DNA from 3 places in the Anaerosinus gibii genome. Region 1 is predicted to be linked to each of the others. Evidence: riboswitches for the same ligand, from Rfam matches in the RefSeq annotation. Region 1 holds a riboswitch; each other region holds the start of a gene.

Region 1 (4,251 bases):
TTTTGGTAATATCGTGTCAGCAAATCGTATTATTTCTATTGTTAGTCCAGAATCTGCGCCAATTAAGAGAATTATCCAGGAAGCTCGTGACCGCGGTATGCTAATAGATGCTACTTACGGGAGAAGAACTCGTGCCGTTATTATTACAGACAGTGATCATGTGATTTTATCAGCAGTTCAGCCAGAAACCGTCGCACATCGCTTGATAAGCAAAGAGAACAATGACGAAGCTGAATAGAAGGGAATGTAATTAAAGTGATGGAAAAACTTTTGCTTGTTTTATCCGGGCCATCTGGTACGGGAAAAGGAACAATTTGCAAAGAGATATTAAATAAAAATAAAGAAATTAGATGCTCTATTTCAGCAACAACAAGAAGCCCAAGATTGGGTGAAATAAATGGTGTAAACTATTGGTTTACATCAAAAAAAGATTTTTGTGAAATGATAGAAAATGACGAATTGCTCGAGTGGGCAGAAGTTTATGATAATTATTACGGAACACCTATAAAAAAGCTTCAAGACATGTTAAAAGATAATGATGTAATTTTAGAGATTGATATTCAAGGTGCATTACAAATAAAGAAAAAATTTCCTAATGCAGTTCTAATTTATATTTTACCTCCTTCCATTGAAGAGTTGATTAAACGGCTGCATGACCGAGGAACAGACTCTTTAGAAGTTATTGAAAAAAGGTTAAGTTTAGCTCGTGAAGAAATTGCAAAAGCTGCATGCTATGATTATGTAGTTGTTAATGATAAGATTGAGCTTGCTGTAAAAAAAATCATGGCAATTGTCATAGCTGAGCGTTGTAATGTAATTAGAAATAAAATTTTAATAAGAAATATATCTGAAAGTAGAGGCGAATCTAAATGATTAATCCATCGTTAGATATTTTAGTTAAAAAAGTTGATAGTAAATATACATTGGTTGTATTAGCTGCTAAAAGGGCAAGAGAGCTTATGGACGGTGATACCTTAACTGTTCATACAAAATCAACGAAAAAAGTAACAAATGCTTTAGAAGAAATCTATGATAATCAAATATCGTACAAAAGAACTAAATCTGGCATAAAGTAGGTATTTCATATGCTACAAAACAAGAATATTATTGTTGGTGTTACGGGAGGAATTGCTGCATATAAAGCTGTTGAAATCGTCAGCCGTTTAAGAAAAAATGGTGCAAACGTCCATGTTGTTATGACAAAAGCAGCACAAAATTTTGTAACGCCTTTGACTTTTCGTGAAATCAGTGGAAATCCGGTTAATACGAGTATGTGGAATGATGTCCCAGTGTGGAATGTTGAGCATATTTCATTAGCTAATTTAGCTGATTTAGTATTAATTGTTCCGGCAACTGCCAATATTGTTGGCAAAGTAAAAAATGGCATTGCAGATGATATGTTAACTACTTTAATCATGGCAACGAAAGCTCCAGTTATATTTGCACTAGCAATGAATGCCAATATGTATGAAAATAAAATATTACAAGATAATATAAAAGTTTTACATACCTACGGGTATAAATTTATTAAGCCTGGATCAGGCCATTTAGCTTGCGGTATTAGTGGAATTGGAAGATTGGCAGATCCAAAAGATATTGTTGAAGAAATAAAACAACATTTTATTTCTAATCAAGCTTTAATAAACAAAAAAGTGTTAGTAACTGCAGCTGGGACAATTGAAGCAATCGATCCAGTCAGGTATATCGGCAATCGTTCGAGTGGAAAAATGGGGTATGCTATTGCAAAGCAAGCGGCTTTATTAGGAGCTAGCGTTGTTTTAGTTTCTGGACCAAGCTATTTACCAAAACCAGAGGGTGTAACATTAATAAAAATAGAAAATGCATTAGAAATGCGAGAAATGGTATTAAAGGAATATAAAGATGCAGATATTATCATTAAAGCTGCTGCGGTAGCTGATTATCGGCCACGTACTGTGGAAGAAAACAAAATAAAGAAAAATGAAGAGAGGTTAATTTTACAGTTGGAAAAGAATCCAGATATACTTCAAGAATTGGGGCAATTAAAAGAAAAAAATCAAATTTTAGTTGGTTTTGCTGCTGAAACTCAAGATTTGATTAAGTATGCCAAAGACAAAATCCAACGGAAAAATTTAGATATGATTGTAGCAAATGATGTTTCATTACCTGGTGCAGGGTTTAATATTGATACAAATATTGCAAAAATTATTTATAAAGATGGTAAAATTGAAAATCTTGATAAAATGTCTAAAGATGAACTAGCATGTCTGATTTTAGATAAAATAATTAATAAATATTATAATGTATCTTGATTTTTATAAAAAGATACATTATGATTAATTAAAATGAAATATTTGCTCATCAAGAGTAGTGGAGGGACTGGCCCAATGAAGCTGCGGCAACCATTGAATCATTCAAAACGGTGCCAAATCCTGCAGAATAGTCTGTAAGATGAGAGTGAAAAGCTCTCTTTCGAGAGCTTTTTTGATTTTAAAATATTATATTAGGAGGAATAGATTTGACTAAAAAACACCTTTTATTTACATCAGAATCAGTAACAGAAGGACATCCAGATAAAATTGCTGATCAAATTTCTGATAGTGTATTAGATGCAATATTAGCGCAAGATCCAATGGGAAGAGTTGCATGTGAAACATTAATCACTACTGGGCAAGTGCATGTTGTTGGTGAAATTACTACAAATTGTTATGTTGACATTCCTAAAATTGTAAGAAGAACGATTAAAAATATCGGTTATACAAGAGCAAAATATGGATTTGATTCTGAAACCTGTGGAATTTTAACTTCCATAGATGAACAATCTGTAGATATTGCCATGGGGGTTGATAAAGCGCTAGAGGCAAAAAAAGGTACTATGGATGAAGCTATTGAAGCAATTGGTGCTGGAGACCAAGGCATGATGTTTGGTTATGCAACAAATGAAACTGCGGAATTTATGCCATTGCCGATTGCACTTGCTCATAAATTAGCACGACGTTTAACGGAAGTTCGTAAAAATGGTGAACTTGATTATTTAAGACCGGATGGAAAGACTCAAGTAACAGTAGAATATGTTGATGGCAAGCCAGTTCGTATTGATACGATTGTTATTTCTACTCAACATGGTCCAGAAGTAGATTTAGCTACAATTGAAAAAGATCTTATTGAAAAAGTGATTAAACCTATTGTGCCAGCAGAATTACTAGATGATGAAACTAAGTATTATATAAATCCTACAGGGCGCTTTGTTGTTGGCGGTCCACAGGGTGATGCGGGCTTAACTGGAAGAAAAATTATTGTTGATACTTATGGTGGTATGGCTCGTCACGGTGGTGGAGCTTTTTCAGGGAAAGATCCTACGAAAGTTGATAGATCTGCAGCTTATGCAGCACGATATGTAGCGAAAAATATTGTTGCTGCAGGACTTGCTGATAAATGTGAAATTCAAATTGCTTATGCGATTGGTGTTGCTAAACCAGTTTCAATTATGGTTGAAACTTTTGGGACTGCTAAAATTGAGGAAACTAAAATTGTTCAGTTAGTAAAAGATAATTTTGATCTTCGTCCAGCTGGAATTATTAAGACGCTAGATTTGAGACGTCCGATTTATGCAAAAACAGCGGCATATGGTCATTTTGGACGTACTGATGTTGATTTACCGTGGGAACGCTTAGACAAAGTTGAGATTTTAAAAAAAGCTTTAAATTAATTATGCTAAAGGGACTCAAAAGAGTCCCTTTACTATTTTGATAATATGGTGAAAAGATGAATAAAGTAGCAAAAATATTTATAAATATGCCAATAAAAACGATTGCAAAAGGATATTCTTATATTGTTCCCGACCAATTTTCTTATCTTGATATTGGCTGGAGAGTTTGTGTACCTTTTGGACATCAGTATTTAGAGGGTTTTGTAGTTGAAATCGCTTTTGTTGAAAATTGTGATGGATTAAAAGAAGTGGTTGCTGTAATTGACAAGAGTGCTTGGTTTAATCAAGAGATGATGGATACAGCTAAATGGATAGCGTCATATTACTTATGTAGTCTAGGCGAAAGCATGAGGCTTTTTATCCCTGGGAAGAAAAGTATTAGCGTGGATTTATTTTATGAGGCGATAGCATTAGAGGAAAATGGGATAAATTGTTGCTGTATTTATAAATATTTGCAAGCAAATGGACCGCTTAATTTGAATTGCTTAAAAAAGTATTTTCCTACATATGACATGGAAAAAGTTCTAGAGCGACTATTAAGTGAGGGGAAAATTAAAAAAGTA
Region 2 (4,251 bases), 1.1 Mb from region 1:
ATGAAGTTTCAATAATACGACCCACAAACGGAATTGCCGCCAACGTAAGCGGAACCATAGCCGCCTCCGTACCAATAGAAGTACCTACAATGATTCTAGTCAATGGAATAATTGCAACCATTAAAATAATGAATGGCGTTGATCGTGCAGCATTTACCACTGCACCTAAAATTCGATTAAAGGATAAATTTTCTAAAATATGCCCCTTATCTGTAGTAACGAGAATAACCCCTAACGGAATTCCAATCAATGCGGAAATAAGCGAGGATACACAGACCATGTACGTCGTTTCCCATAACCCTTTAGCTAATAGCATTATCATGTCCTGCGACATAGCCAATCACCTCAATTCCTAAGTTTCTTTCCTGTAAATAATTCAATGATTTTTGAATCTCTTCATCTTCCCCTGTAATCTCAAGAACCAAAGTGCCATATGGTGTACTCTTGATATGATCAACATTTCCATAAATAATATTTGTATCTACGGCAAAGCGACGAATCAAGCTAGATATTACCGGTTCTTCCGCTGAGTTTCCGATAAAGGATAAACGTACTAATAAACTGCTATTTGGAATCGGCGTTTGCGATATCTTGGCATCTTTAAATGCATCTGGAATATCACGACTGATAATTACACTGATAAACTCTTTCGTAATCGCCTGCTGTGGATTCGTAAATACGTCAAGCACTGTCCCTTGCTCACAAATCACACCATTTTCTATCACAGCTACATTATCACAAATTTCTTTAATTACCTGCATTTCATGGGTAATTAAAACTACAGTTAATTGCAATTTTTGATTAATATCACGGATTAATTCCAAAATAGACTTCGTTGTTTGTGGATCAAGCGCAGAAGTTGCTTCATCGCATAAAAGCACCTTCGGATCACTTGCCAAAGCTCTCGCAATCCCTACTCTTTGCTTCTGACCACCACTTAGTTGCGCAGGATATTGATCTTTTTTATCTGCAAGTCCTACCAATTCTAACAAAGGTAAAACCTTTTTTTCTATCTCCGATTTTTTTGTTCCGATTAATGTTAATGGAAACGCTACATTTTCATAGACAGTAGCTGAAGAAAGCAGATTAAAATGCTGAAAAATCATGCCGATACTTTTTCTCGCTTTTCTAAGCTGACTATCTGACATCGCTGTCAAATCTTCGCCATCAACAATGACCTTTCCTTTTGTCGGACGCTCTAACATGTTAATACACCGAATTAATGTACTTTTCCCGGCACCACTAAGTCCAATAACACCATAAATTTCCCCGCGCTTAATATGAAGATTAATGCCTTTTAATGCGTGAACTGGGCCCGATGCTCCATCATAAATCTTTTCTATATTCGATAGCTGAATCAACGATATTCACTCCCTTATTTTTAATCTATTTACCAAGTTGCAATGCCCGAACCAGCAAAATGTTCATTGACAAATTGTTTTACTTCCTCTGAATGATATGCCTTCACCAATTTTTGATAAGCTACGTTCTCTTTATCCGCTGACCGAACGACTAAAATATTTGCATATGGTGAATTTGCATCTTCTAAAAACAATGCGTCTTTTGTTGGAACTAACCCTGCAGAAACTGCATAATTCGTATTAATTACTGCAAGGCTGACATCACCTAAAGATAATGGAATTTGTGCGGCTTCTAATTCTTTCACAACAATATGTTTTGGATTTTTCACAATATCCGCCGCAGTTGCACTAAGTCCAGCATTTTCTTTCAATTTAATCAACCCGGCTTTTTCTAAAATACTTAATGCCCTGCCACCATTACTTGGATCATTGGGAATTGCTACAACACCATTTTCCGGAATTTGATGAATATCCGTTAAATTTTTCGAATAAACCCCCATTGGGAATAAAATCGTTTTTGCCAAAGTTTCTATCTTATACCCACGATCTTTTACCTGTGCATCAAGGAATGGTTGATGCTGATAACTATTTACATCAATTTCACCCTGATTTAACGCGACATTTGGTTGAATATAATCACTAAACTCGATAATTTCAATGTTAAGACCATCCTTCGCCGCTACTTTTTGCACAACTTCCATAATCTCCGCATGAGGACCTGGTGTTACCCCAACTTTTATTGATGTTTTTTCTACCGAAGCATCCGCATCTTTATTTGAAGCACAACCGGAGATTACCGTCATACTCAAAGCTGCCACCATAGCCAAAACTAACCCTAACCATTTTTTTCTCATGTAAATACCCCCTCTAAGAATTTGTTTCCAGGCAAATAAAAAAGCTCTTTTCCGTGAGGAAAAGAGCCTATCATTTATACACTGCTTTTCTCTCATCTCCAGGAAATATACTCCTGCTGGATTTGGCACCACTGCATTTCTGCCGGTTGCCGGGTTTCATCGGGCCAGTCCCTCGACCTCTCTTGATAAGAGCTTCTCATTTAATTATGGTTTAGATGATATCACTTACAAATTCGCTTGTCAATAAAAAAATCGTATACTTGTAACATTTACCGTAATTTAAATTATCGAACATCCCCTTTATAACGTCATTGTTCAAAGTTTTCCTCTGGAAAACTTACCACTCAACGTTTCAACGAGGCGGCAGATATATGCTCACCGCCTGTTAGTTACAGTCATGCCCGCCACCTATAAAGGTGGGAAAATCTTTTTCCGAGTTATAAAAAGCACCTAAATAACATACCTCTTAATTTTTCCCAAATAATGCCGATATATATTATGAAAGTCATGGAAGATTTACCAAACAAAAGGAGTTGTTTCACTATGTCTAAAATTAATTCTGCGTCTACTATTCCACCTGCCTATGCAATGCAAACGAAGTCCAGAAGCGCAGATACAGCATCAAACCTTAATGAAAAGCCGGCGTATATTGTAGAAATCGAATCGCTTTATCAATGCGAAAATCTATCGAAAGATGCTAAAACCCAAGTCTCGCTAACGAAAAATACATCTGAAGATGCATTGGAGTGGTTTAAACAACAATATCTTGAACACCTTGATAAACTTAGTGCATCTGCAACCGATAAGATTGTTCAAGCAGAACCTAACATCGACACTGTAAATGGCGATGATATAAATACTTGGACATTTCATTTTATCCGCGGAATGTTAGATAGTGGCTGCATCCCTAATCAAGAAGATGAAATTAAGAAAAATTGGGACAAGTATCTTCATGTGGAAGAAAACATCGCCAAAGGTGGCAAAAAAGCAATGCTTGAATATAATTTAATGTTCGCGGGCACTGCTGCTTATGCCAATGTACAAGTAACTGACGGATACGCGACTAAATTCATTGAAAAAGAAATATACACACAGGATCAATACAATAAAATAAAAATTTTCGCCACTGATTTACAAAATAAATCTGGTGTATTTGTCTCACCAAGTTTTGACTGGAAAAATGCAACTGGTTCGGAAATAAAATATAGCTATATGGGAGCATTATGCTCCATCGGCGTAGATAAATTAGACTTTATGGAATCCCATCGTGAAGCAGATGAAATATGGACGCAATTAGCACAAGGAGCTTATAAAAATAACAGAGAACTACTTCAAGCATTGCATGACGGAGGCTATGAAGATACCGCTAAAGACTATGCAAAGCGAATACAGATTTCAGAAAATAACGCAACTGAAACAGTTTATGATCATTTCACCTTAGATACTGATTTCAAAAAAGAGAACGGTGCTTTGTGGGATGTAACTATAGGTTATCAATATAAAGGACCGGTAAATCGACAAGCCTTCAAAGATTTACAGCTAAAATATTTCGGAAGCGATGATGCCAGCGTCACTTATACTTCCGAACAATTAAAAGAAGCCTTTACGAATGGAAAAACCGAAGCAAAAACTTTAAACACACATCCTTTCCTAGGTTTAAGAGATGCTGCTGAATCAACTCTAGAAAGAAAGAAAAAACAACTTACCACCTTAAAGAAACAACTAGCAGCGCTAGATAAGGAAATACAGGAAATCAGAGCTACCAAATTACCCGAAGAAAGTAAAACTGAGAAAATAAGCAAATTTGAACAACAAAAACAACCAATTCAAACCCGAATAAACGATGTTTTGCAAAGTATTATGGATGAGCTATTGAAAAATGCTCAATAAGAGAACTCCACATACCACCTCACCTGCAAAATTCCAAATGCATCCATAGAAACTTTGGAGTAACAAAAACAACCTTTGCAACCTTTAATAAACGATATTTCTGAAACTATTTTAAAATCTATATAAAGAAAACAACTTTGATAATT
Region 3 (4,251 bases), 1.1 Mb from region 1:
ATTTATATGGTTAATTCCCATTGAATTATTTTGTTTTCGAGGAAAAAGATGTTTTACCTTCAATATTTTTCTTTTGTCTTATCATCTGGAAATTTATTAAAATAAATATGAACCCAATGATAATAAATGCGATGCCTCGATTCCAGAAACTAATTGTAGAATCAAAGAATTTTGCTGTTACTAGAAAACTAACTAAAAGCATACCCATATTTAATAGAGCAGAATTTGCTTGACGAAATCCTTTTTCCATTAATAAAAGTCCAATTGCCAACAAATAAATACTAGCTAAAGAAACCGAATAAATTTCTTGCATTGTAAATACTGCGAGAAGACAGGCAGTGATAATTATAATAGGTGAGGCTAAAAGAAGTTTTGTTAATAAATTGCTGCTGACTTGGAAGAGTTTATAACTAAATCCTAAAGATAATATGCTGAGGATTAGAATAATAGACCATACTGGATTTGTGAAATTTTGAGGAACGTTTTGCCAACAGATTGAAAAAATAAGTGAATAACAGGAAGTGATGAGCCCAAAAACACCAATGGTTGTTAATGGGCGGCGAGATACGGCTGTCTTTACTTCGAGATGACTACCGATAACAAAAAGAAAGCAGAAAAACAAAGTTAAACATTGCATCATTAAATCGCTGAAATATTTTTCAAAGGTAAGAATAAATGCAGCTAATGAATTAATTACGATTAACCAAGCTAAAGGGGTTGAGGAAATGATCATATTTTTATCAAAATGACGATAAATTGGAATAAGCAGGATGATAAATAACCAAACGCTGATCGCTTGAGGTGTACTGAAATTATCAATGAGCCAAATCATGTTGAGAATGCTATATAAAATAGCTGGTGAAACAGTTCTAGTCAGATATGCAAGTGGTAAAATTAAAAACATCCAGATGAGTAGAACTGTATCCAGGTGTAGTGCAATTTCATAATTTTGCCCAACGAGAGAGATTGAAGCGCCAATCATTAAAGATTGGAAGGCGGCTAATGATTCCTTATAGGTATTTGTTAATTTATTGTAAACGATTCCGAGAAACATTGCGATTTGAGAAATGAATAACAGTCCTACTGCGATTGAAAGTCTAGATGCTCGAGTTAGGTTATCCCAATTATAGGCTAAAACAAGGAGCAACCCAAGCCCGATAAAGATAACGCCAATGAAAGTTACAATACGATTGAATTTATCGTCATTTTCCTCTTGTTCGATATCATAATGTTTAAGGATATTTTGCGCTGTATCTGATGAAATTATTTTTTTATCTATTAATATGGGAATTTGTGATTTTAGCCATTCATAATGCGACTGATTCATAAGTGATTACCTCCAATAGATATAGCTTAACAACTATTTTTTCGCTATTGTTTTTTAGTTTCCTTTAATTTTATGAAGGTAATGATTGTAATAGTAGCAAAAAAGCGTCTGGGTTCATAGTATACAGTAGCTAAGAGCTGCATTATCTTTCAAGGAGGCGTTTTATTATGGGCTTTTATGGCGGTGGAAATTGCTATTGGGTTTGGTTTATTATTATCGTTATAATATTGTTATGCTGCTGTTGTGGCGGCGGCTGGGGCTGCTAAAGAATAGAGGGCTAGCTCAAAAAGAAACAGTATTCGGCTTGTATTTCAAGCCGAATACTGTTTCAATTTTTTTATAAGGGAGGTATAATATATATCATAAATAAATTATTTGGAGGTAGCATGTTAAGAGCAAAATGTGAGGAGCTAATTAATGCCATTACGCATGGTGTTGGAGCTGTATTATCTGTAGCTGCTTTGATTGCAATGATTGTTGTTGCGGGTAACTATGGTGGTTTGTGGCACTTAGTAAGTGGTACGATTTATGGAGTATCTTTAATTTTATTATATTTAGCATCTACTTTGTATCATAGTTTTACTAATGAGAAAAAGAAAGCTTTCTTTAAATTCCTTGATCACTCTGCAATCTATGTGCTAATTGCGGGAAATTATACCCCCTTTGCATTAATTCCACTTCATGGCACTTTAGGTTGGATTGTTTTTGGACTTATGTGGGGACTAGCTGTGACGGGAATTATTTTCAAAGCCTTCTTTGTGAAACGCTTTAAAATCTTTTCGACGGTTTGTTACCTTTTAATGGGGTGGTTTGCTTTAATCATTATTCGCCCATTAATGGAAAGTGTACCGATTGAGACGATTTATTGGTTAATTGCTGGTGGACTTGCTTACACTGCAGGTGCAGGCTTTTATTTGGCAAAACGAGTTCCTTATAATCATGCGATTTGGCATATGTTTGTTCTGGCTGGAAGTGCGATGCATTTTATCGCTGTTATTGGCTATGTTTTACCTTTATCAATTACAGGATAATATCATTGACGAGCGGTTTAGATTGTGGTAGTATATTCATCAAAAATTAAATAAATTTCTTATCAAGAGAGGTTGAGGGACTGGCCCGATGAAACCCAGCAACCGGCACGTGGTGCAGTGGTGCTAATTCCAGCAGGAGAATTCCTGAAAGATGAGATTGTGTGGCAATAAAAGTCCCTTTCTCTGAGAAAGGGACTTGATTTTTTATACGAGAATAAAGGAGTGTTTTAGTTATGCCAATTAAGATTCCCAATAATTTACCGGCGACAAGCATTTTAGAAAAGGAAAATATTTTTGTGATGTATGATGATAGAGCGTACAGTCAGGATATTCGTCCATTAAAAATTTTAATTTTAAACTTAATGCCGATAAAATCTGTAACTGAAACACAATTATTACGGCTCTTAGGAAATTCTCCGCTTCAAGTAGAAGTTGATTTTATTTATACTGCAAGCTATACACCACAAAATACATCTCAAGAGCATTTGACACAATTTTATGGGACTTTTGCTGATGTAAAGCATAAAAATTATGATGGCTTTATTATTACTGGCGCTCCGGTGGAACAAATGGAGTTTGAGGAAGTTGACTATTGGGAAGAAGTCTGTGAGATTATGGAATGGAGTAAAACGCATGCATATTCGACATTTCATATTTGTTGGGGTTCACAGGCGGGCTTATACTATCATTATGGAATTAAAAAGTATCCAGTAAGCCCCAAGGTGTTTGGTGTATATAAACATACGAGAAATGTAGATTACGAGCCATTATTTAGAGGCTTTGATGATGAGTTTTATGTGCCTCATTCCAGGCATACTGAAGTTCGCAAAGAAGACATTGAGAAAATTCCAGAACTTACAATCCTTTCTGAGGCAGAGGGCGAAGCAGGAATTTATGCAGTGGCAAATCTGGAGAAACGACAATTTTTCATTACAGGCCATGCTGAATATGATCCAATGACGCTAAAAGCGGAATATGATCGCGATATTAAAGCCGGAATGGATATGCATATTCCATGCAATTATTATCCGAATAATGATCCGACGCAAGTGCCATTAGTAAAATGGCGCAGCGTAGCTAATCTATTGTTTGGAAACTGGTTAAATTATTATGTATATCAAGAAACACCATTTGACTTAACGAAACTTTTCTATAATAATGGAATTGGCTAATTATATTTAAATTGGCCAATGATGCAGTCATGGAGATGAAAACATGAATTTAATCGAAAAAGTGATGCAAAGCCAGCAGCTAAATAAAGCGGAAATAGTAGAAGTCCTTTTAGGTGATTATAGCGAACTTGCAAATGCCGCAGATTCTGTACGGAAAAGGTACGTTGGCGATGAAGTGCATTTACGTGGTCTTATTGAGTTCTCTAACCACTGTAAGCAGAATTGCTGTTATTGTGGATTAAGATGTGAAAATAGAGAGGTAGATCGGTATCGATTATCTCCAGAAGAAATTGTTGCGGAAGCAAAACTGGCAAAAGCGTTAGGATACAGAACAATTGTAATGCAATCTGGCGAAGATGATAGCTATTCGGTAGATAAAATGACAGCGATATTAAAGCAGATAAAATCAATGGATGTAGCGATAACCCTTAGCATTGGCGAGAAAACTTATGAAGAATATAAAGCTTATAAAGAGGCTGGTGCTGATCGTTATTTACTTCGCATTGAGACGACAGATCAATCGTTATATCATAAATTGAATCCAGGAATGCGCTTTGAAAATCGTGTGCGTTGTTTGGAAGATTTGCAAAGGCTTGGGTATGAAGTTGGTTCAGGTTGTTTAATTGGATTGCCGGGACAAACGCTAGAATCCATCGCGGAGGATATTTTGTTTTTTAAAGAATTTCCTTTAGATATGGTTGGACTAGGGCCGTTCATACCA

The links. Region 1 has a riboswitch for S-adenosylmethionine ahead of metK (methionine adenosyltransferase). Riboswitches for the same ligand answer to the same signal wherever they lie in the genome.
Region 2: linked by a shared signal. The riboswitch ahead of P3F81_RS00860 (MetQ/NlpA family ABC transporter substrate-binding protein) and the one ahead of metK (methionine adenosyltransferase) in region 1 are both predicted to bind S-adenosylmethionine.
Region 3: linked by a shared signal. The riboswitch ahead of metA (homoserine O-acetyltransferase MetA) and the one ahead of metK (methionine adenosyltransferase) in region 1 are both predicted to bind S-adenosylmethionine.

The regions. Positions count from the first base shown of each region.
Region 1 is NZ_CP120678.1:1,350,979-1,355,229, reverse strand. It holds gene remA (extracellular matrix/biofilm regulator RemA) at 1-238, shown strand, start outside; gene gmk (guanylate kinase) at 259-873, shown strand; gene rpoZ (DNA-directed RNA polymerase subunit omega) at 870-1,076, shown strand; gene coaBC (bifunctional phosphopantothenoylcysteine decarboxylase/phosphopantothenate--cysteine ligase CoaBC) at 1,086-2,291, shown strand; SAM riboswitch class I at 2,335-2,437, shown strand; gene metK (methionine adenosyltransferase) at 2,498-3,688, shown strand; gene priA (primosomal protein N') at 3,745-4,251, shown strand, end outside.
Region 2 is NZ_CP120678.1:203,015-207,265, reverse strand. It holds gene P3F81_RS00870 (methionine ABC transporter permease) at 1-334, opposite strand, end outside; gene P3F81_RS00865 (methionine ABC transporter ATP-binding protein) at 303-1,361, opposite strand; gene P3F81_RS00860 (MetQ/NlpA family ABC transporter substrate-binding protein) at 1,391-2,215, opposite strand; SAM riboswitch class I at 2,305-2,407, opposite strand; gene P3F81_RS00855 (hypothetical protein) at 2,759-4,105, shown strand.
Region 3 is NZ_CP120678.1:2,486,076-2,490,326, reverse strand. It holds gene P3F81_RS11840 (DUF2157 domain-containing protein) at 26-1,327, opposite strand; gene trhA (PAQR family membrane homeostasis protein TrhA) at 1,714-2,358, shown strand; SAM riboswitch class I at 2,415-2,516, shown strand; gene metA (homoserine O-acetyltransferase MetA) at 2,592-3,530, shown strand; gene hydE ([FeFe] hydrogenase H-cluster radical SAM maturase HydE) at 3,574-4,251, shown strand, end outside.